4 regions of the Streptomyces sp. WZ-12 genome follow, and region 3 is predicted to be linked to each of the others. Evidence: riboswitches for the same ligand, from Rfam matches in the RefSeq annotation. Region 3 holds a riboswitch; each other region holds the start of a gene.
What was found. A riboswitch is a leader RNA that binds a small molecule or an ion and turns the genes downstream of it on or off. The one in region 3 is predicted to bind magnesium.

Region 1 (5,885 bases), 7.9 Mb from region 3:
CACGTGCACCTCGACCACCGCCGAGATCTCGCTGGCCGTCGCCGACGACTTCCACCGCCGGGGCGTGGGCACCCTGCTGCTGGAACACCTCGTGCACACCGCCAGGGAGAACGGCGTCACCGCCTTCACCGCCGACGTGCTCGCCGACAACCACCCCATCCACCGCATCCTCGCCGACCTCGGCCTGCACGTCACCCGGCGGTACGAGGACACCACCGTGCACGGCGTCATCCGCCTCGAACCGGACGAGAGGTACCGCTCCGCCGTGGACCTGCGGGGCCGCACCGCCGGCACCGCGAGTCTGCGCCCGCTGCTTCGGCCCCGTTCGGTCGCCGTCATCGGAGCCGGCACCAAGCCCGGTTCCGTAGGACGGGCCATCCTGCACAACCTGCGCGAGGGCCACTTCCGCGGACTCCTCCACCCGGTCAACCCGCACGCCCACGCCGTCCTGCACCTCCCGGCGTACGCGTCCGTCGGCGACCTTCCGCACCCGCCGGACCTCGCCGTCCTGGCGGTGCCGGCCGCCGCCGTCCCCCGGGCCGCCGAAGAGTGCGGTCGGGCCGGGGTGAGGGCCCTGGCGGTGGTGACCGCCGGCCTCGACGCCGTCCGCACCGCGGAGTTGACGGCGGTCTGCCGCCGGTGGGGCATGCGGATGGCGGGGCCCGACTGCCTGGGCATCGCCAACACCGAACCGGACGTCAGCCTGGACGCGACCTTCGCCGCGGACCGACCGCTGCCCGGCACGGCCGGCGTCGCCGTCCAGTCGGGCGGCGTCGGCATCGCCCTCCTGGGCGGACTCTCCCGCCTGGGCATCGGCGTCTCCAGCTTCGTCTCGCTCGGCGACAAGCGGGACGTCAGCGGCAACGACCTCCTCCAGTGGTGGGAGTGCGACGGCCGGACCGAACTGGCCCTGCTGCACCTGGAGTCGTTCGGCAACCCCCGCGCCTTCTCCCGTACCGCGCGGCGGGTCACCCGGCGGATGCCGGTGCTCACCGTCGACACGGGACGTTCGGCGGCCGGACGCCGGGCCGCCGCCTCGCACACCGCGGCCGCGGCCGTCCCGACCATGACCCGGCGCGCCCTGTTCCGACAGGCCGGCATCACCGCCACCGACACCCTCGGCGAACTCCTCGACACCGCGGCCCTGTTGCACTCCCAACCCCTGCCCAACGGCCCGCGCATCGCCGTGCTCTCCAACGAGGCCGGGATCGGCGTACTGGCCGCCGACGCCTGCACCGACGCCGAACTCGCCGTGCCGGAACTGGCGTTGGCCCTCACGGAGGAACTGCTCGACGCGCTCCCGGAAGGCGCCACCGCCGCAAACCCGATCGACGCCACGCCGGCCGTCACCGCGGAGGTGCTGCGCCGATGCCTGGACCGCCTCGCCGCCTCCGGAGCGGTCGACGCCATCCTGGTCGCGCTGGTCCCCACGGCCCTGACCACTGGGGTGGGCACCGACCCGAACACCGCACTCACCCCCTCCGCCCTCATGCCCGCTGGCGGCCGCTGCCCGATCCTCGCCGTCCGGCCCGACCAGCCCGAACGCGTCCGACTGCTGCACGCGGACGACGGGCGGGCCGTCCCCTCGTACGGCGACGCACAGTCGGCGGCCCGCGCGCTACGCCATGCCGTGGCGCGCGCCCAGTGGTTGGCCCGACCGCCGGGGCGCCCCGTGGAACCGGTCGGCGCCGACGCCACCGGGGCCCGCGCACTGGTCGCCGCATTCCTCGCCGAGGCCCCGACCGGCGGCTGGCTGGACGCCCGCCGGACCGCCCGCCTCCTGGACTGCTACGGCATCCCCCGCCTTCCCCAGGCATACGTCACCACCGAGGAGGCGGCCGTCGACGCCGCCGCCCGACTGGCCAGCCGCTCCGGCACGGTGGCCCTCAAGGCCCAGGGACCCGACCTCGTCCACGAGGCCGAGCGGGGCGGCGGGTTCCTCGACCTGCGCGGCCGGCACGCCGTGCGGACCGCCTTCCGTGATCTGGCCGCCCGCCTCGGCACGGCGATGACCGGCGCACTGGTCCAACCGATGGCGGAACGCGGCGCCGAACTCCTCGCCGGCGTCGTCCAGGACGAGGTCTTCGGCGCCCTGGTCGTCTTCGGCCCCGGCGGCACCACCAGCGAACTGCTCGCCGACCACGCCGCCCGCCTCGCCCCGCTCGCCGACACCGACGTCCATGACCTGCTCACCACGCCCCGCTGCGCTCCGCTCCTCTTCGGCCACCGCGGCGCCCCACCGGCCGATCCGGCCCCCCTCAAGGACCTGTTGGTCCGCCTCTCCCAGATGGCCGGCGACCTCCCCGAACTGGCCGAGGTCGAGTGCAACCCGGTGATCGCCCGCCCCGACGGCTGCACCGTCGTCGACGCACGCGTCCGCCTCCTGCCGCGCCGGTCGACCGACCCCTATCTACGCCGCCTCCCGTGAAGGCGGACGGTGAGTCTTTGAACGCGCCTCGCGGGGAGGGGAGTTGACGCGTTGACTGGCGGAAGGGGTGTGCGGGTGAGCTGCGCGGGCAGCTGGGCGGAGCGTGGCCGCCGGGTCGAATGGGCGCGCTGGGCGGCCGAGTTCGCCCTTGGACCTCGATCGAGCCCGATAGGCACCGGCTGTCGTGCGGCGACCGGCTTCTGATGGGAGGAGTTGAGCCGCGCACTGCCGGCCAGGCGGCCCATGCACGCGCGCCCGTCCCACCGCAATTCCCAGGCACGGCACCGTGGGGGCCGCCCCGCCGTGCGGGCACCGGTCAAGGTTGAGTCAAAGACTTGCGTACCCACGCAAGTACGAGGGTAGGATTTCAGCCGTTCGAAGAGAAGGAATCGAGGCACCTCGTTCGGTGAGGCGTCTTCGCGGACACAGGCCACTGACCCCACGACGTCGAGAGACGCCCAGGTTCAGGACAGGTCTCCCCGACCTAAGGGGTGACCCCAAGTGGCTTCCCCTGTACGGGGATTACGCCGTGGAGTGCCAAAGCTCTGACGAGTTGGGGTGAGCCAGTCATCGTGGACTGGTCCGCTCTTTGCCGTGTCCGTTTGGCGCCCGCGTGCGCCCCGGCCGGAAGGAGGCGAGAGACACCATGGACGGCCATTGCAGTAGTCCGGGCCACAGTCGGCCCCATATGCGTATGTCATCTCCGATGTCTTCTTCGACCTCCGGTACGCAGTAACAACCTCCTGCGCGAGAGCACCCTCCCCCCACGCACCCGTGCGGCCACCGGCCGTGCCGGGGCGCTGTGCTGCGCGTTCGCAGGGGGATCGCCGCTGCGTGCCCCAAACCTCCCCCGTTGGGGGACGGGAGGCTTTCATGACCAACCTGACCACCACCGCCACGCCATCGACTCCGCCGCAGTCCAGCGCGGTGCTCGACGACGCCCACATCGGAGACATCCGCGGTGCGCTTGGCACCATCAGGGTCGACGACACCGCCCCGCGCCTGGGGCTCTCCGCCAAATTCAAGACGCTGCTCGCGATCGTCGGCCCCGGCCTGATCGTGATGGTCGGCGACAACGATGCCGGCGCCTTCGCCACCTACGGCCAGGCCGGCCAGAACTACGGCACCAGCCTGCTGTGGACCCTGCTGCTGCTCGTTCCCGTCCTGTACGTCAACCAGGAGATGGTGCTCCGACTCGGCGCCGTCACCGGGGTCGGGCACGCGCGCCTGATCCTGGAGCGGTTCGGCAAGTTCTGGGGCGCGTTCTCCGTCATCGACCTGTTCCTGCTCAACGCGCTGACGCTGGTCACGGAGTTCATCGGCATCACCATGGCCGCCGACTACCTGGGCCTGCCCAAGACCGGCTCGGTGATCCTGGCCGCCGCGATCATCATCGCGTCCGCGTTCACCGGTTCCTTCCGTCGCTTCGAGCGGATCGCCGTCGCGCTGTGCATCGGGTCGCTGCTCCTGGTCCCGCTCTACTTCATGCTCCACCCCAAGGCGTCGCAGATGGCGCACGGCTTCGTCGTCCCCGTCATCCCCGGCGGCAGCGGCGAGTTGGCCACGGTCATGCTGCTGATCATCGGCATCGTGGGCACTACGGTGGCGCCCTGGCAGTTGTTCTTCCAGCAGTCCTACGTCATCGACAAGCGCATCACCCCGCGCTTCATGAAGTACGAGAAGGCCGACCTGTGGATCGGCATCGCCATCGTGATCATCGGCGCCGCCGCCATGATGGGCCTGGTCGCCGCCGCCTTCGCCGGCACCAAGGGCTTCGGCAACTTCACCGACACCGCGGGCCTGATCACCGGCATCGAGGCCAAGGCCGGAAAGGTGGCAGGCGTCCTCTTCGCCATCGCCCTGCTGGACGCGGCGATCATCGGCGCCTTCGCCGTCTCCCTGTCCACCGCCTACGCGATCGGCGACGTGTTCGGGATGAAGCACTCCCTGCACCGGGGCATCAAGGGAGCCAAGGGCTTCTACGCCGTCTACGCCGGCCTGGTCGCCGCGGCCGCCACCATCGTGCTGATCCCCGGCTCCCCGCTCGGCCTGCTCACCCAGGGCGTGCAGACCCTCGCCGGCGTGCTCCTGCCCTCCGCCACGGTCTTCCTGCTGCTGCTCTGCAACGACAAGCAGGTCCTCGGACCATGGGTGAACGGGCCCAAGACCAACGCCTTCACCGCGGCGGTCGTCGGCGTCCTGGTGTCACTGTCGATCATCCTGACCGCCTCGGTGCTCTTCCCCGACATCAGCGCGAGCATGATCCTCGACATCATGGCCGGCTGCGGCGTCGCCGGGGTACTGGCCGCCGGCTACGCCTTCACCCGCCGGCGCACCGCCACCAAGGAAGACCCGATCGACCGCACCGGCCGCGAGTCATGGCGCATGCCGCCGCTCGTCACGCTGACCCGACCCGCCATGTCCACCGGCCGCAAGCTGGGCATGGGCGCCCTGCGCACCTACCTGCTGATCGCGATGGTCCTCGTCGTCATCAAGATCGTGCAGGTCGCCCTCGGCAACTGACCCACCCGCGCCGGCGCTTGACCATCCCCCGACCGGGGTGGCGGCGGGACCCCTCCCCACCCGCCGCCACCCCCCACCGCCCCCTCACGGAGGAGGGAGGCCCTCATGCGCCTTCTCCCGCACCTCACCAAGCTCACCGCACCGGCCCGCCGGCGGCACCACGCCACCGACGACCGACCCGCCCCGCACACCACCCACCACTCTTGCCCACACCTCCAGTTGACCCTGCACGACGGCACCGAGCGGGACTACCTGCTCGACAGCCCCAACACCTGCCCCAGCCCCACGGGGCCGTGCGCCAGGTACGAACCGCGCATCCACCTTGCCTACCTCCTCGCCCAGCAAGGCCACGACGCCCACTGGCTCGCCCACTACGCCGACCTGCCGCTATCCGCGGCCGAGCGCATCACCGCCGCCGCCACCACACCCCCGGGCAGATAGGGCCGACACAGCGAGGCGGTCGGCGACGCGGGCTCTCCGCCCCCGCGTCGCCGACCGCCTCGCTGCCGTATCTACGCGTGTTGTCGTTCCGCCGCGTGCTCAACCGCGCCGACCGGCCCCGTCGGTGCCGGACGGGCCGCCAGGTGCCGGGCGGCGGCGAGCAGCGACGGGAGGTGCGGGTTGGTGGTGCGGTAGAGCACGCGGTGGCCGCTGCGGCGGACCCCGACCAGGCCCGCGGCCCGCAGGCGCCCGAGGTGCTGGGAGACGGCCGCGTAGGGGGCGCCGACGCATTCCGTCAGCTCCCCGACGGCGAGCTCCTGGTCATCGGCCAGCGCCTGTAGCAACCGCAGCCGGATGGGGCCGGCCACCGCCTTCAACAACGCCGTCACGGCGGTGATTTCGGCGACCGTGAGCTCCGTGGTCGTCGTGCGCGCCGGAAGAAGGACAACGTCGGACTCAGTGAGCGCACGCACCGGACAACCCCCTCTCCATG
Region 2 (5,885 bases), 7.5 Mb from region 3:
TCCGGATGGGGTCAGGATCGGGGCCGTCTTCCATACGGTGTTGGGGGACGACCTCGAACGCGCCGCCCTCATCAGCCGCTCCCTGGCCGCCGGGTACTACGAGTACTCGCCCCGGCTGTTCGGCCCTCCCGGCTTCGAGTGGAACGGACCGCCCATCGAGGAGCTCAAGGCGAAGGTCTGGCCCGACTTCCATCACGCCGCAGATCTGCGGGAGTCCGGCCGGGTGGTCTCCTTCCTCCCCGACGAGGTGGCCGATGCCTTCGCCCTCTACGGAACGCCCAGGATGATCGCCGAGCAGCTGGTACAGGCCCTCGGCGACGGCCTCCCGACCTCCGTGGTCGTCGCGCATCCCATGCCCGCCCCGTTGTCGGGCGGCCGGGCCCCGTACCTCGAACGGTTCGCCACCGAAGTCATCCCCCTCGTCCGCAACCAGCTCGGCGGCCGACGGCCTTCTCGTCCTGGCCCCGCTACGGACTTTCCAGAACAGTCTGATGGTGTGTGACATGCCGCTGACTGCGCAGTACTGATCCGAAACTCAAAGGGTTCTCTTCGATGGCGTAGCGGACGTGTGGGCCGCCGAAGTAACCGCGGAAGAGGTGGAGTTGGTGTTGGCGGCGGTGGAAGAACCCCTGGCTCCGGCGACGGGTTGGCTCTGGTCGCGGGCCCGCAGCTCGTCGAGTCGATTCGCCTGGCGCGGAAGGCGGCGAGCCCTCCTCCCGCACCGCGCGTAGTGCCGCGTCACCACCTCACCGGCCGGCCCCCTTGGAGGCGTTGAGGATGAACGATTCGCCAGCAATGAGGCCGACTCACCCCACCGGCCAGCGCCTGGTAGGGAGCCCTCCAAGGTTGGGTCAAGCGCCTGTCCGCGTGCCTCGTCACGCGGCTACATTCAGCGACACGAGAACACCTCGCCAGGCAGGCTGTCGGCGTGCGCGCGGGTCACCGACAGCCAAAGGCGCCCGGAATTCCCTGGCGGCGCTCCCCGACCCGGGGGAGGTCGCCGAACGACGGCTCCCTTGAGGGAACTACGTCCCACCTCGGAGGAGCTGCCGCGGGTCCGTCGCCTATGGAGTGGCCGCTTCGGGACTGGCATCCCGTGTCCCCTCCGCACCACACACGTTGAACATACCGTCAGCTCACCTGACGACATTTCCGTAGAAGTCGGTTGTCCAGGTACTCGCCCTGAAAGGGGTTTTCGATGGCAGTGCGTAGGAAAAAGCTGATGGGAGCGGTGGGGTTGGCGTTGTGCGCTTACGCGCTCAGCGTCGGCCTCGACCAGGGGCTGGTGGCCCCGGCATCCGCGGGACAGGATTCGAGCGAACTCGTTCGACCAGCAGGCCGCGACAAAGTCCCCCTGGTCTCGGGCCTGTTGGGCCACCTGCCCCTCCCGGGACCGGCGCGGAGCCGGCAGGAGGGAGCGTACTGGACCGCGCAGCGTATGGGCGAAGCGCTCCCCGTCGACGTGGCACGCGTCGTTCGGCTGGGTTCGGACCTGTCGGAAGCCCTCGAACAACTCAGCCTCGCTGGTGTGCTTCCCCGGACGGCCGAGCACTTCGAGGGGATGCCCATGGTGGGAACGTTCTTCTACGACGGCAGCCCGGTGAGCGGTAAGGCCACGTACTGCACAGGCAGTGTGGTGCACAGCGGCGGGCACAGTCTTGTCCTGACGGCCGGGCACTGCGCCCTCGGCCTCACCCACGCCAGGCACGCGATCTTCGTGCCCGACTACCATTTCGGATACTCCGCCGCCGCCCAACCCCACGGGTTCTACCCGGCGACCCGCCTGTTCGTGGACCCGCGCTACCGGGCCAACACCAAGCAAGCGGTATCAGACCTGGATCTGGCCTTTGTCCAGGTCGACGCGAACGACAGGGGCAAGAGGCTCGAAGACGTCACCGGGGCCCTGACGTTCGCCCAGACCCCGCGGTACAACAACCACGTCACGGTGATCGGCTATCCCTACTCCGCCGCGGTCAACCCCGCCCACAAGGCCGTCCATTGCGACGTCGCCACCAAGCGGCTGCTGGGCTTTCGGCAGATGCAAATGGAGTGCAACGGCTTCTACGGGGGCGTCTCCGGAGGCCCGTGGATCAGTGACTACAACCCTTCCACCGAGACCGGCAGGGTCATCGGCAGCGTTGGCGGCTACAACGGCGGCGGGAACGATGCCAACGCCGACAACGTCACCTACTCACCCCTGTACGGCAAGGACGCCCAAGACCTCTACAACGACGCCAACGCAGGCCGCGCCGTTCTGCGCCCACACTCCTACGATCCGGCCACTGCCAGCACAGGATGAAGACCACCCGCGCCAGAGGACGCACTCTGTTCTCATGTCCGGTGCGGTTGTGGGTACTTGGCGCAGGATAGACAGGTGTCGGGCTCGCCCTTCGCCGAGTAGTGGTGGCTGACCAGGGGCTTCAACTGAGGTCGGCGGCCTTCGAAGCACCAGCGTCCGCGACCTACTCCAGCGCCCAACAGGCGTCCTCGGCATGAAACCGGTCAGAAGTACTCGATGGCAGCAAGGGCTCTGACGACCGACCGCAGTATGCGTGAGCAGCGGGAGCCGACCTCCTCGACCGGCTCCCGTACTGCCAACACGCATGTCTCCCAGACCACAAGCGAGTTGATCGCCGAGGGTGACTGGCCGGCAGCGCCCACGCGTGTGGGATCGCCGACTGGCCGGCCGGGTTGCTGTAGCCCGCGATCCGCAGGCCGTCGCCGCAGTCGGAGGTGGTGTCGACGTCGAGCCAGAAGCCCCTGCCGCAGTACAGCAGTACGCGGTGGCGGGGACGCAGGCTTTTCACCGCTGGGGCGCTCCGACCTACTGGCGCAAGGGGCTTACCGCTGGCAGGAGTTGGGGGTGCCATCGAGCCAAGGTTGGGGCAACACTTGCGCCCAGGTGCAATCATGGCACTACGCTCAGGCATCAGCAGGCACCTCACTGGCGAGGCTCCTGCACGAACATTGACCGCTGGACGGCCCTCGCTTCGCAACAGTCCGGCCCGCCTCGCCCTTCGTTCCTTCACGGCTCATCAACTGGCGTCATTTCCCTCGCCGTTGACTGACTCTTCCAGGATGCGCCCATGCACCTTCTACCCCGTCCAGGCTTCCGGCGCCTCAAGGACCCCGCACGCCCCCTGACGGTGCATTGCGCCCTCCAGGCCGTGTGCGACGGGCACGCGATGAACAAGACGCTCACCCTGTTCTCGCACATGTTCACAGGCACCGACGTGCGAGTGGACAGTCGGTGCACCGTCAGGCCGGACGGCAGAGTCAGCGTGCTCGCGCAAGTCGCCCTCACCCCGGACGCCTCCGCCACCGCCGCGCTGGAACGGCTCGTCGTCCACCTGACCCGCGAGCCCGGTGTACGCAACGTGCGCTGGCACCTGCACACCAAGAACACCCCCTCGGCCCCTCCCCGGCCACCCGGTCCGGACGACGAGAAACCCTCCCAGGGAACGGCCTGAGCGGGGACAACCCGAGCGAGCGCCGCTGCGCGGACTTCGTAGCAGCCCCTCGGCCTTTGCTGATCGGCCACCCGGGCCACGCACGCCACTTTCGACGTCGGAGCAGGCTTCCGTGCAGGCGGCTCGCGCGGGGTCAGACCGTCCGCAGGCATGGGACTTTTCCTCAACTGCGTTGATTTCTTGGGGGGTTGTTGAAGCGGTGTTCATTTGCGCGGTGACGCAAGTGGGGTAGCGTTCCGGTGGCTGGAAACGGGCACCTCGTTCGGTGAGGCGTCTGCACGGATACAGGCCACTGACCCGACGACGTCGAGAGACGCCCAGGATCAGGACAGGTCTCCTCGGCTTAAGGGGTGACCCCAAGTGGCTTCCCGCCCGTCCGGGTGGGGATACGCCGTGCAGTGTCGAAGCTCTTACGTGGAGGGTGTCTGTCCGGCGCAGGCAGGAAGGCTTCCCTGTCGTGAGCGTAACGACGCATCCAATATTGGAGGTGGTCAGGATGGTTCCTGATGGACATACGCGGCCTCACATGCAGCCTGGCCTCGTGAAGGTAGACGCCTGAGTCATTCCCTCGCGCTGTGACCGCGCGTGAGGCGTGCCGCGCATTCCACGGTCAACGGGATGCCGCGCGGCGGCTCGCTTTCGTTCCAGCGGCGCCGCCAGACGTCCGCCCGTTGGCTCTTCATCGCTCTTCAACGGCTCGCCATGGAGCCGTTTTTCGCCACGCCCGTACGCGGGTGCTCCCGCCTGTGGGCGTACGGTTCAGGGAGGCAGATACATGGCTTTTGGCATCACTCGGCAGACTCCCGATCAAGATCCCCGTCAGGAAGGGAGCCGTGCCCTTGTTGGCACGGCGGTGCAGGATCCCGCGCATGTCGGGGACATCGTCGGTGCGTTGGGAACCATCCGCCAAGGGGACAGCGGTCGGCGGCGGTCGTGGGGGCAGCGCATCCGCGCGCTACTGGTGATCATGGGGCCCGGACTGATCGTGATGGTCGGGGACAACGACGCCGGCGGCGTGTCGACGTACGCTCAGGCAGGCCAGAACTACGGCATGAAGCTGCTGTGGACCCTGGCTTTGCTGATCCCGGTGCTCTACGTCAACCAGGAGATGGTGGTCCGTCTCGGAGCGGTCTCCGGTGTCGGGCACGCCCGGCTGATCTTCGAACGGTTCGGCACGTTCTGGGGTGCCTTCAGCGTCGGTGATCTGTTCCTGGTCAACGCGCTGACGATCGTGACCGAGTTCACCGGCGTCTCCCAGGCACTGAGCTACTTCGGGATACCCGCGTACGTGGCCGTCCCGATGGCTGCCGTGCTGCTGTTCGCCGTGGTGGCCGGGGGGTCCTTCCGGCGCTGGGAGCGGTTCTTGTTCCTGCTGATCGCGGTGAACGTGGTGATGTTCCCCATGGCGCTGCTGGCTCATCCGAAGGTCGGCACGGCCGCTCAGGGTTTGATCCCGCAGTTCCCCGGCGGGCTCGACTCCACGCTGCTGCTCGTGATCGTCGCCATCGTCGGTACCACCGTCGCCCCGTGGCAGCTGTTCTTCCAGCAGTCGAACGTGGTGGACAAGCGGATCACGCCGCGTTGGATCCGTTACGAGCGCGCGGACCTGTGGATCGGCATCGCTGTCGTCATGGCCGGCGGTGCGGCGATCATGGCGACCGCGGCCTTCGTCTTCCACGGCACGGACCTGTTCGGTCAGTTCAGCGACGCCGGTGGTGTGGCGAACGGGCTGCGGGAACACGGAAGTTCGGCCCTGGGGGCGCTGTTCGCGATCCTCCTGCTGGACACCGCCCTCATCGGCGCCAACGCCGTGGGACTGGCCACCGCCTACACCTTCGGGGACACCTTCAAAAAGCGGCACTCGCTGCACTGGAAGATGTCCGAGGCTCCCTTGTTCTACGTCGGTTACGCCCTCCTGATCGGCATCTCCGCCACGGTCACACTCGCGGCGAACGACCAGGTCCAGGGCCTGATCACCCAGGGCGTCCAGGCACTGGCGGGGGTCCTGCTCCCTTCGGCAACCGTCTTCCTCGTCCTGTTGTGCAACGACCGGCCGGTGCTGGGCCCGTGGGTGAACACCGCCAAGCAGAACATCGTCGCGGGCCTGATCGTCTGGACGCTGGTGCTGCTCTCACTGGCACTGACCGCGGCCACCTTCTTTCCGAACCTGACCACAACGCAATGGGAGGTCGGTCTCGCTGCCGGCGCGGCCGTCGGCGCTGTCGGCGGGACCTTCGTTGCCCTGCGGTCGCGGCATGCGGCGAACGTCGCCGCCGCGCGCGTGGCCGCTTGGCTACACGCCATGGACCAGGATGATCCAGCCGTACCCGAACCCCTGAGCAAGGCAGACCGCAAGGCGTTGCTGGAGGCCGACCGCAAGGCGTGGCGCACCCCCGCACTCTCCGCCCTGGAGAA
Region 3 (5,885 bases):
CAGTCCCGCCGCCCGCAGCCGCGCCAGATGCTGCGACACCGCCGCGACGTGCGCGCCGACCAGCTCGGCCAACTGCCCCACGGCGTGCTCGCGTTGCGTCAGCGCCCAGAGCACCTGGAAACGCGTGGTGTCGGCCACTGCCTTCAACACGGCAACGGCCTGCTCGAATCTCGGGTCGGCATCGGGTGGGGCTTGCGCATCCATGAAGGGAGTCTAACGACTGGCGCCGCCGGACGGCACGAACCGAATGCGCCCCGCACCGGCCGGAGCGGGCCGCGCAACTCCGCCGGGCCACCGGGGCGTTCCGGGACGGGGAGCCCGGCCCGACGCCGGCCAGGGCCGGGGCGCGGGCACCTGGCCACGGGGCAGCAGCCTCATGCCGCGCCGCCCGGGCCGAGCACGTCACTGCGGGTGGCGGGGACCGCCGTCGGGTCGAGGGCGTAGCCGACCTGCCGCACGGTCCTGATGATCGCCTGGTAGCCGGGCCCCAGCTTGCGCCGCAACCGGGCCACGTGGACGTCGACGGTGCGGGTGCCGCTGACCGCCGTGTGCCCCCACAGCGTCGTCAGCAGGTGACGCCGGGAGTGCACCCGCCGGGGGTGCGCGACGAGATGGGCCAGCAGCTCGAACTCCATGAAGGTCAGGACGAGATCGCGCCCGCCCGCGCGGGCGGTGCGCTGTTCGGTGTCCACCATCAGGCCGGCCACCCGGTGGCGCGGCCCGCTGGGGGCGGGGCCCGCGCCGGCGGCGACGGACCCGCGGTCCGGGGCCTGCGGGGGTCCGGCGTCCGGTATCCCGAACCTGCAGTTCCCGTGGGCATGGTGGAGGCGTGCGTAACGCAGGCACATGGCGGTTTCTGACCTTCCGGGCGACGGTTGGGGAGGGGGTGTCTGGTGGGTCGCGGTCACGCCTCGGGCCGCCAGTGGGCTTCCAGTCGACGACGGCCATCGGGGTCGGCGACGGAGCGCCAGTGGGCGCGCGGGCGCCGGCGGGTGCGGTCCGCCGACGGCCGCCGAGTGGCCGGCGGCTCCAACACGTGCAGGACGGGGCTGTCGACGGCACCTCGGGCGAGCCGCTCGACGACACCGCGCAGGACGGTCCTGACGGCGTGGGCGGACGGGGCGGTCGGGGCCGCGGGCGAGCGCAGCGGACGGATGTGGATCACGGACAGAACGGACATGGCGCACTCGCCTCCGTGCGGATGGCGGAAAAGGGGAAGGGAAAGGAGGGAAGAGGAGAGGGGCAAGTTGCTTAAGCCGTAAGGGAGTTGTCTGGATCCGCGAGCCGGGCCCCTGGGGGCCGGCTCAGGGACCGGCCCCGTGCTCCCGCAACGTCAGGCGCGACCCCGCGGCGTGGCCGCCGCCTCGGTGAGGCGATCGGCCGCGGGGAGCGGAAGATCGGCGAAGTCGGCCAACCAGTGGGCATCGTGGCCCTGCCGGGCGAGGAGGTAGGCCAGGTGGACCCGCGGCTCGTAGGACGTCTGCGGGCCCGGGCAGAGCGTGCAGTTGTCCGGCGTTTCCAACAGGTAGGTGCGCTCGGCCCCGTCGTGCAGGGCCAGTCGGACCCGCGGGCAGCGGTGGTCGGGGACGGCCTGCCGATCGCGGCGCCGATCGGAACCGGTACGGGGACGCGGGAGTCGGTCCAGTTGGTTCAGTTGGTTCAGGAGGCGCATGACTGCTGCCCTCCCCTCTCTGTTCGGTGCGGTGTGGGCTTGCCGGCCGGCAGGAGTGCGGGTGACTGGCCGGCCCCGGGACGGTGAAACGGCGGACACGCCATCCCGGACTACGCGCGTGACAACGCTCAGTGCCCCAGGGCGAGTTGCACGATGCGGACGGCGACCAGGACCATCGCGGCCAGCAGATAGGCCCGCAGGGCGGTGAGGCCCACCTTGCGGCCGGTGGAGATGATCGGCGTGGGCAGGTGGTCGAGCGGCGGCATCCGCCACTCCTCCTTGCCCGTGCGGTCCACGCGCGCGGCCAGTGCCCAGCCCTTGCGGCGCCGGCGAGCCTCGGCGTAGCCGAGGGCGAGGATGCCGGCGACGCCGCAGACGCCCATGATGTCGAGGATCGCGTCCGAGCTGATGTGCGGGAACAGCACGGCGGCGGTCAGGATGATGGAGAGGGCGACCAGGACGGCGACGACGAAGGACGTGAAGACGTTCATCGCCCGCCCGTTGACCCACGGTCCGAGCACGGCCTTGTCGTTGCAGAGCAGCAGCAGGAAGACCGAGGCGGAGGGCAGCAGCACCCCGGCGAGGGTCTGCACGCCCTCGGTGAGCAGCCCGAGCGGGGAGCCGGGGATGACCACGATGACCGCGGCGGCCAGGATGAGCCCGGCGAAGACCGCGTAGAAGCCCTTGGCGCTGCGCACGCCGCGGTGCAGCGAGTGCTTCAGGCCCAGCACGTCGCCGATGGCGTAGGCGGTGGAGAGCGAGACGGCCGAGGCGCCGATGATGGAGGCGTCCAGCAGGGCGATGGCGAACAGCACGCCGGCGGTCCGGCCGGCGTACTTCGTCAGGCCGGCGGCCACGTCCTCGGCGTCGGTGAAGTTGCCGAACTCGCCGTGCCCGGCGAACGCGGCCGCGCAGAACCCCATCATCGCGGCGGCGCCGACGACCACGACGGCGATGCCGATCCACAGGTCGGCCTTCTCGTAGCGCATGAAGCGCGGGGTGATGCGCTTGTCGATGACGTAGGACTGCTGGAAGAAGAGCTGCCAGGGGGCGACGGTGGTCCCCACGATGGCGATGATCAGCAGCATCACGTCCGACAGTTGGGAGTGGTGCGGCAGGCCCGGGACGACGAAGTCGTGCGCCATCTGCGCCGCCGGCGGGTGCACGATGAAGTAGATCGGCACCAGCAGCAGCGACCCCGCGCACAGGGCTATCGCGGTGCGCTCGAACCGGCGGAACGAGCCGGTCGACGCGGCCATCACCACGATCGCCGCCGCCACCAGCACGCTCGGCACCTTCGGCAGCCCGAGGTAGCCGACCGCGAGGGTGATGCCGATGAACTCGGTGACGAGGGTGAGGGCGTTGAGCAGGAAGAGGTCGATGACCGAGAACGCGCCCCAGAACTTCCCGAACCGCTCCAGGATGAGCCGGGCGTGCCCGACCCCGGTGACGGCGCCGAGCCGGAGCACCATCTCCTGGTTGACGTAGAGCACGGGGACGAGCAGCAGCAGGGTCCACAGCAGGCTGGTGCCGTAGTTCTGGCCGGCCTGTGTGTAGGTGCCGAAGGCGCCGGCGTCGTTGTCGCCGACCATCACGATCAGGCCCGGGCCGACGATCGCCAACAGGGTCTTGAGCTTGGCGGACAGGCCCCGGCGCGGGGCGGTGTCGCCCTGCCGGATGGTGCCGAGCGCGCCCCGGATGTCGCCGGTGTGCGCGTCGTCGAGGACCGCGGAGGACGGCGTCGGGGTGGGCGGTGCGGTGGTGGACAGTTCGGTCATGACGGCCTCCCGGTCCCCCGTCCGGGGGAGGTTCGGGGGCACGCGGCGGCACCGTTCCGCGAGTGGGCAGCCCGGGTGCCGGGACGGCGGGGAGCCGTGCCGGTGGGGCCGCGGACGGGCGGAAGCGGGCGTGGAGAGGAGGGGTGTTACCGCGTGCCGGAGGTCAACGAGGACATACGGGTGCGGGGCCAACTGTGGCCCGGACTACTGCAATGGCCGTCCATGTCCCTCGCCTCCTCCCGGCCGGGGCGCCCGGGGCGCCATCACGGGCACGGCAAGGAGCGGACCGGCGCACGGGCCGGCTCACCCCTACTCGTCAGAGCTTTGGCACTCCACGGCGTAATCCCCTTGCCGGGGCAGCCACTTGGGGTCACCCCTTAACCCGGGGAGACCTGTCCTGAACCTGGGCGTCTCTCGACGTCGTGGGGTCAGTGGCCTGTGTCCGTGCAGACGCCTCACCGAACGAGGTGCCTTCGATTTCCTCGAATGCCCAGCAGCATACCGGTCTACTTGCACATGGACGCAACTACTTGACCGAACCTTGACGGCGGACGCGTCGGCGAACCCGGCACGGCCACCCAGCGGTTGGGGTGACGAACAGGGCAACTGCGCGCCGCTCGGGCCGAGTTGGACGGCGCCGCGGACTCCGCGAACGGGAAGCCCCAGACGGTGCCCGCGGCTGCGCCCACCAGACACCATCCACCGGTCCCTCCCGCTACTCCCACCCATCAGGCCCGACCGCCCGGACCCGCGCTCCTCGGTCGAGACGCCATCCCGCACCAACGCCGGGGAGTGCGCAAGCCGCCCCCTCGATCACGTTCCGTAACGGATCGCCGCGCATCCATGGGCAGCCCTGCCCCGGGAGTGTTAGAAATAGCAGCATGGCCGCAGGGTCCGGCCGATATCGGCGCGCAACGGTACGGTCACTGACCGAACGACGCCCGCAGAGCGTCGCGGGGCAGGTCTTCCTGCTCCAACTCGTCGTCGGTCTCCTGGTGGTCCTGGGCGTACTGGGGGCGCTGCTGCTGACCTCCCGGCACGACGCCGAGCAGGAGGCGCGCAACCGCTCGGTGGCCGTCGCGGAGACCTTCGCGCACTCCCCCGGGCTGCCGGCCGCGCTCCGTTCCCCCGACCCGACGAAGACGCTGCAACCCCTCACCGAGGCCGCCCGGAACCGCGCGCGGGTCGACTTCATCGTCGTGATGAACACCCACGGCATCCGCTACACCCACCCCGAGCCCGCGGAGATCGGCAAGCGCTTCGTCGGCGACATCAAGCCCTCGCTGGCCGGCAAGGTGGCGGTGGAGAGCGTGAACGGCCCGCTCGGACACGAGGTGCAGGCCGTGGTCCCGGTCACCGACGCCCACGGCTCGGTGGTGGGCCTGGTGTCCGCGGGGATGAAGGTGGCGAGCGTCAGCCGCGCCATCGCCGCCCACCTCCCGGCGATCTTCGGCATCAGCGCCGCGGCGCTGGTGCTCGCCACCGCCGCCACCTGGGTGATCACCACCAGGCTGCGACGTCAGACCCGCGGGCTGGGGTCCGTCGAGATGGGCCGCATGTACGAGCACCACGAGGCGGTACTGCACGCCGTCCGGGAGGGCGTGGTCATCGTCAGCGGCGACGGGCGGCTGCTGCTGGCCAACGACGAGGCCAGACGGCTGCTGGCACTGCCCGAGGACGCCGAGGGACAGGAGGTGGCCCGGCTGCCGGACCTCGCCCCGGGGCTGGCCGAGCTGCTGTCCTCCGGCCGCGCGGCCACCGACGAGATCCACCAGGCCGGCGGCCGGCTCCTGGCGGTGAACCAGCGGCCCACCGACCGCTACGCCGCCGGCACGGGGACGGTCGCCACCATCCGCGACTCCACGGAGCTGCGGCTGCTCTCGGGCCGGGCCGAGGTCGCCCACGAACGGCTGCGGCTGCTGTACGAGGCCGGGGTGAGCGTCGGCACCACCCTGGACGTCGCGCGCACCGCCGAGGAGCTGGCGGAGGTCGCGGTGCCGGGCTTCGCCGACTTCGTGACCGTCGACCTGGCGGCACCCGTCCTGCACGGCGACGAGCCGGCCGCCGGCGGCGCCTACCAGATGCTGCGCACCGCGACGCACGGCATCCGCGCCGACCACCCCTTCCGCCCCTCCGGCACCTCGATCACGTTGGTGGGCGGCACTCCGCAGGCGCGCGGCATGGTCGGCGGACACTCCGAGGTCGTGCCCGATCTGTCGACGACCCGCGACTGGCATTTGCAGGACCCGGAGCAGGGCGACCGCATCGTGGCGTACGGCGTCCACTCGCTGATCGCCACGTCGCTCAAGGCCCGCGGCAACATCCTGGGCGTGGCCAGCTTCTGGCGCTCGGAACGGCCGGAGCCGTTCGACGACGAGGACCGGTCGCTGGCCGAGGAACTGGTCGCGAGGGCCGCGCTGAGCATCGACAACGCC
Region 4 (5,885 bases), 7.3 Mb from region 3:
GTTCCGCGCGCACGGCCGCGACCAAGGACATCGTGAGGCGCGCCGGGGCGAAGACCGGTAATCGGGCCGCGGCATCCGCGCCGGTGCGCAGCCGCGACAGCATCGTGGGGGCGGTTCGGGGCATGCTGGCCAGCCGGGACAGTGCCTCGTCGGGGTGCAGGGCGTGCCACGGTACGCGCGGACCCGGGTGGGGCGCTCGGCGGCCGAGCGAGCCGTACGCGGCCCGCCACCCCGAGAACAGGGCCGCACCGGCCGCCGCGTTGACGGGGCTGAGCCGGACCCCGGTCGGCAGGAGCATGCGTCGGGCGGGCGAGCCTCCCGTGACCACCAAGAGCCCGGACAGCGCCGTCCCGGACTGAGCGAGGACCGTGGAACGACGGCTGACGGAGCGCGCGGCAGAGGTGGCTGCCAGCAGCCGCCGCACTCCCTCCAGACCGTTCAGCGCCAGGACATCGGCATCCCAGACCACCGTGCTGCGCCCATCGGTGACGGACACGGCGAGATCACCGGCCAGCAGCCCCGCGAGCACCTTGTGGCTCCCGGCGTCCTCGTGGTCGATGCGCGTGACGGTCACCACCACTTTGCCGTCGTCCTGCAGCCCGCGCACGACCTCGGCCAACGGCCGTTCGGGGGCGACGACCGTGTCCGCCAGTGACGCGAAGTCGCCGAGGGAGGGGTCGTCCACCATCACGACGTTCAGGCCGGCCCGGCGGGCGGCGTCCAACACCGACTCGGCTCGCGGGTCGAGCTCCCACCCGACGAGCACGGTGCCGATGTCCTCCCCACCCGTGGAGGCGATCATCAAACCGGTGTCCGCCGGCTCGTTGTCGGAGGCCAAACGGAGGCTCACCGCAGGCCGGTTGGCGCCACCGGCCGCGTCGTCGACGCCGCGCAGCGCCGCGGTCGCGGCGTGCCAGAGCCGGTCGTGGTCCCACGAAGACGTGCCGGGGTCGACGTCGAGGACCGTCCGCCGTGGGCTGCGCAGGGCTCCGGGGTGCAGAACCACGGTGTCCACGAGTTCCAGTCGGCGCAGCCGCTCGACGCTGCGGACCAGCACTCCGCCCTGGGCCAGGGCGCTGCCCACGGCGGCCGTGAAGGCCGTGGGGCCGTAGCGTGCCGCCTTCGGTGATCCGGCCAGGACCGCTTCCGCGGCACCGGCCAGGCTGCGGGTGAACACCAGCGTTGCGGCTGCTCCCACGAGGCTTCCCGTGACCGCGGTGTCGGCGTACTCCTCGCCCGGATTCCGCCGGAGCGGTGGCCGGGACAGCCCGGCCCCGGACAGGCTCGGCCGGTCCGGCAGGCAGAGGCTGTCGTGTGCGGCGTCGAACGCGGCGGCTCGGGCCAGCGCCTCCGCCAACTGCCCCGTCCGCAGCGCCCCGTCCAGCACGAGCGCGGTCGGCGACTGGCCCAGACCGTGCGTGGCGGCGTTGACCGCGGCCAGCACCAGGTCGGTGCCGGTCGTACCGAGCCGGCGGCGCAGCACGTCGCGGACCCGGGAGTCCTCCCGGAGCAGCGTCACCGCCGCGGTGACCAGCCGCGGCGACTTCTGCAACCGCATCACCTGTGTCGTCAACGCCGTGGCGATGCCCGCCGCGTCGCAGGCCAGGACCATCGCCGCAGCACGCACATCGGCGGCGCTCCCCGGGTGCGGAAGGTGTGGTTCCGCCGTCCCGTCGGAGTCTTCCAGTCCGTACCGGGCGGCCAGCTCCGTCGCCCGGCGTTCGACGGTGCCGACCAGGGCCTCGTCGGTCGCCCGCACCACCAGCCGGGACAGCCTGCCGTCCCAATAGGCAAGGAGGACATCGGGATGCTCCAGCAAGGCGGCGGCCACCTTCTCCGCAGCCTCCTCCAGGGGCGCAGTATCGGCGGCCCCGGGGTGCGGACGCAGGGGCAGTTGCAGACGGCTGCCGGCCCGCCAGCAACCGTCCGCAGGGGCAAGCGCGTTGCGGGCTACCCGGGCCATGCGCACGGCCGTCGCCGACGCCTCGGCCGCGGCGCTCGCCGCGGTGCGCACGCCGGTGGAGGAGAGTTCGGCAGCGCCTCGCCGGAGCGCGTCGGCCGGGGAAGCGAGATGCGTGACGACCCGGGCCGGAACGGCGAGCGCCACACCGAGGCCGGCCGCAGGCAGGCCGGTCAGTAATCGCAGAACCACTGTCCTACTTTCGCGAGAGAGCCACACCGGTCGGGACCGCGGTGCGGGGAGAAAGAGCCATGCCCGGGACGGCCGGGCGGCCGACGGATTGGTGGCGGGCGGGTCAGCCGGCCGCCTGCCTCGACGGCGTTTCGGCGTCGATCGGCACCGCGCCGTCGCGCCGGCCGTGCGCCTGCGGCGATCGCGACTTCCGCGCGCCCTTCGCCCGCTTGTCGGCAGTGGCAGGGGCCGTTGCCGACCGCTGCTGTGCACCGGTCGGCACGGCGTCTGCCCCGTCGCTCTTACCGGGGTTCTGCTGAGTCAGCCACACGACCGCGGCGCCTGCGGCCGCCACCGGCCACTCGACCAAGCCCACCGCACCCAGGATGCCGACACCGGCATACACCGCGACCCGACGCGTCGCGGGAGACACCGAACCGACCACCTCCAAGGCCCCGTCCAAGGCCCCTTTCGCCAGGGAGGCACCGGGGACGTGGTTCACCACCGCCTGTACCGCCCCCATGGGGCCCGAGCGCTCCACCGGGCGCGACGAGGACGGGGGAGGTAAATGGGCGCTCTCGCTCACAAGATCTCCTGTTTCCGGTACGAACACGTCACCAACTCGCCGTGTTCCCTTGGCGTTTACCTACGTCGCCTACGGTCTCCGTAAACGTGCCTTGACGCTGTCCGTGCTTGACAGTGTCCGTGCGCGTTCGTGATTCTCGACATGTGCAGCACCTCGTTAGGTGAGGCGTCTGCGCGGACACAGGCCGCTGACCCCGAACGTCGAGAGACGCCCCGGGTCAGGACAGCTCGCCCCGGATTAAGGGGTGCGCCCAAGCGGCTGCCCGGCCAACGTCGGCCGGGAATACGCCGCGCAGTGCTGAAGCTGTGACGAGAGAGGTGCCTACCCGCGTCGCGGAGGCTCCTCGGCCCATGTCCGGCACCCACGGGTGCCCAGGCCGCGAGGAGGTGAGGGGCTTGAGTCCCTGGCATAGTCCGGACCCCGTTTTTCCCAGGCCGACCCGCCCGTCACCGCCCGGCCGCCGCTGACGCCGCTCACCCCCCTCCACACGCCGCCCCTGCCCGCGAGGCGCTGAGGCACGGCGCGTGGTTGCTTCCTGCCGGTGTGCGCGGCCGGGCCCGTTCCCCCTCGGAGCCTGCTGTGCGCATTCACCTGACATGGCCCAACCTGGCCGCTACCGGCCTCACCCTCGCCGTACCCGACATCACCCCCGACGCGCTACGCCCCCTGCTGCGGCGGGCGTTGGCCCATGCCGGGCCCGTCGTGTCCAGTGCCGCCGACGCGGCGGGTGCGGGCCCCCTCGCCCGTCTGATGCTCCCGCTCGCCGTCTGCGTGGTGCAGCAGGCGCTCGCAGGCCCCGCGCACACTCCGGAACGCGCCCCCGGTGGCGGCTCACCCCAGGGGGCACAGTCTTAACCCCCGCACCTTCGCCAACCCCACTCCCCCGATCTCGTGCACCCTCCAGCAGCTCCTGGCGTTGTTCAGGCGAACCATGCGCCCGCGTAAGGGCGTTGACGCGGGGACAGTGCCGCGCCAACACCGATGCTCCGACGATCGGTCGCCCGGAGTCCCCACGGCAGACCGCATGGCGCGATGTCGGCCCAACTTCCCGCTGAGGCCGGCGCGTAGAAACACTAAAGATGCGCCGCCGTATACCCCGACGGCGTCAACTTAACCAATTCTTCTCGCCGTTCCGACGCACGTAGCGACTGCCGGAGTCGCGGCCGCATGCGCCTTCACATCAAATCGCGGCCCCACAGCGGCGATTCATCGAACACGCAACGCAAAGGCCGGAGCCCACCCACATCACAACAGAGCAAAAAGTAAGACAACCCTCCGATGACTTTCAGAGAATGGCGCGGAGCGCCGCCTTGCGCCCCATGTCGCACACACCGTGCCGGGCCGCACACGCCGTGTCGAAGCGTCCCCAACGGCGCTCCCGCAAGCGAGGTTTGAGGAGTAATTTGTGCCGGCTGAACACGCCGATCATGCCGATACCGAAGCCGCGAGCCGAAACTCGCTGAAAGTTGAAGAAATAACCGTCACCAACCCTGATGTGACGAGAAGGGCGATTGGCGCAGCGGCGATCGGAAACGTCACCGAGTGGTTCGACTTCGGTGTCTTCGCCAACCTGACCCCCGTGCTCACCGCGGTCTTCTTCACCGGCGCGGGTCAGACCATCGGCACGATCGGCACCCTCGGCCTGTTCGCCGTCGCCTTCCTGGTGCGCCCGATCGGCGGCATGTTCTTCGGCCCGCTCGGCGACCGCATCGGCCGCACCAAGGTCCTCTCCATCACCGTCATCATGATGGCCATCGGCACCTTCGCCATCGCCTTCATCCCCGGTTACGAGACCATGGGACCGGCCGCTCCCCTGCTGATGTTGCTCGCGCGGCTGATCCAGGGATTCTCCACCGGTGGTGAGTACGGCGGGGCGATGACCTTCATCGCCGAATACGCCCCCGACAAGAAGCGCGGATTCCTGGGCAGTTGGCTGGAGTTCGGCACCCTGACCGGCTATCTGTTCGGTGGAGTGGCCGGCCTGGTCATCCAACTGCCCGGCGTGATGTCCCACGAGGCCCTGCTCTCCTGGGGTTGGCGCATACCGTTCCTCATCTCCGGCCCCATCGGCGTCATCGGTCTCTACCTCCGCCTGAAATTGGAGGACACTCCGGCCTTCCAGGCGGTGGTCGCGGAGACCAAGGGCCGCGAGGGCAACCAGACCCTGAAGGAGATCCGCAGGATCTTCACCAACTACTGGCGGCCGATGCTGGTCTGTATGGGCCTGGTGCTGGTCTTCAACGTGGTCAACTACATGCTCACCACGTACATGTTGGAGTACATCGCCAAGTTCGCCCCCTCGGTGAGCGCCACCTGGGCACAGATCCTGGAGATCTCCGTCCTGGCCTTGGGCATGGTGCTCATCACCTTCGTCGGCCGGCTCTCCGACCGCATCGGCCGCAAGCCGGTGATGTACTTCGGCTGCGGCATGCTGATCCTGCTCGGCGTGCCCTCGGTGCTCCTGATCCAACAGAACACGCTGACCTCCGTCTTGCTCGGTCTGGCCCTGATGTCGTTGATGCTGCTCTGCTTCAACAGCACCGTCCCCTCCGCGCTGCCCGCACTGTTCCCGACCGAGATCCGGTACGGCGGCCTGTCGATCGGCTTCAACCTCTCGGTCTCGCTGTTCGGTGGCACCACCGCCGTCATCAACGCCCTCCTGGTGGAGGCCACCGGAGACGTCAACGTGCCCGGCTACTACCTGATGGCCGCCGGCGCGATAGGCGCCGTCGCCTGCTACTTCGCGGCGGAGTCCGCCCGCCGTCCCCTGCCCGGCTCCGCCCCCGCGGTGGAATCCGTGGAGGAGGCCCGCGAGTTGGCCCGCACGGGACTCCCCGCACGCTGAACCAGCGCTCCCTCCCGGCCCGGGGCCACGCCACAGCCGCCGTCTGACGCTTCGGCGGTGGGCTCCGGGCCCTTCCATGCCAACCAGCAACGAGCGGCTTCGCCCGGCATCCGTAGCACGCCCGACGGCGTTACACCCGAAGCCGCCCGACGTCATCCGTCCGCGGCCGAACGACGCCGTGGCCGCCCTGACACCCCCGTCCTTCACCACAAGCCCTCGCGTGACTCGGCCGCGCTGGTCGTCGTTAGCACCGGTGATGTCTGAGCGACTGCCCGCCGAAGGTCCCCCCGTTGCGGTCATCGGCGCCGGCCCCAGCGGCCTGG

Region 1: linked by a shared signal. The riboswitch ahead of PV796_RS39380 (NRAMP family divalent metal transporter) and the one ahead of PV796_RS04525 (NRAMP family divalent metal transporter) in region 3 are both predicted to bind magnesium.
Region 2: linked by a shared signal. The riboswitch ahead of PV796_RS37705 (NRAMP family divalent metal transporter) and the one ahead of PV796_RS04525 (NRAMP family divalent metal transporter) in region 3 are both predicted to bind magnesium.
Region 4: linked by a shared signal. The riboswitch ahead of PV796_RS37085 (hypothetical protein) and the one ahead of PV796_RS04525 (NRAMP family divalent metal transporter) in region 3 are both predicted to bind magnesium.

The regions. Positions count from the first base shown of each region.
Region 1 is NZ_CP118574.1:8,961,207-8,967,091, forward strand. It holds gene PV796_RS39375 (bifunctional acetate--CoA ligase family protein/GNAT family N-acetyltransferase) at 1-2,428, shown strand, start outside; M-box (ykoK) riboswitch at 2,820-2,993, shown strand; gene PV796_RS39380 (NRAMP family divalent metal transporter) at 3,302-4,951, shown strand; gene PV796_RS39385 (hypothetical protein) at 5,057-5,392, shown strand; gene PV796_RS39390 (ArsR/SmtB family transcription factor) at 5,464-5,865, opposite strand; gene PV796_RS39395 (hypothetical protein) at 5,849-5,885, opposite strand, start outside.
Region 2 is NZ_CP118574.1:8,605,306-8,611,190, reverse strand. It holds gene PV796_RS37725 (LLM class flavin-dependent oxidoreductase) at 1-502, shown strand, start outside; gene PV796_RS37720 (trypsin-like serine peptidase) at 1,199-2,299, shown strand; gene PV796_RS37710 (hypothetical protein) at 3,087-3,470, shown strand; M-box (ykoK) riboswitch at 3,721-3,898, shown strand; gene PV796_RS37705 (NRAMP family divalent metal transporter) at 4,363-5,885, shown strand, end outside.
Region 3 is NZ_CP118574.1:1,107,525-1,113,409, forward strand. It holds gene PV796_RS04505 (ArsR/SmtB family transcription factor) at 1-204, opposite strand, end outside; gene PV796_RS04510 (winged helix-turn-helix domain-containing protein) at 375-848, opposite strand; gene PV796_RS04515 (hypothetical protein) at 905-1,180, opposite strand; gene PV796_RS04520 (hypothetical protein) at 1,334-1,672, opposite strand; gene PV796_RS04525 (NRAMP family divalent metal transporter) at 1,801-3,450, opposite strand; M-box (ykoK) riboswitch at 3,751-3,924, opposite strand; gene PV796_RS04530 (SpoIIE family protein phosphatase) at 4,332-5,885, shown strand, end outside.
Region 4 is NZ_CP118574.1:8,451,730-8,457,614, reverse strand. It holds gene PV796_RS37095 (cation-translocating P-type ATPase) at 1-2,152, opposite strand, end outside; gene PV796_RS37090 (hypothetical protein) at 2,256-2,717, opposite strand; M-box (ykoK) riboswitch at 2,863-3,041, shown strand; gene PV796_RS37085 (hypothetical protein) at 3,297-3,572, shown strand; gene PV796_RS37080 (MFS transporter) at 4,213-5,562, shown strand; gene PV796_RS37075 (flavin-containing monooxygenase) at 5,819-5,885, shown strand, end outside.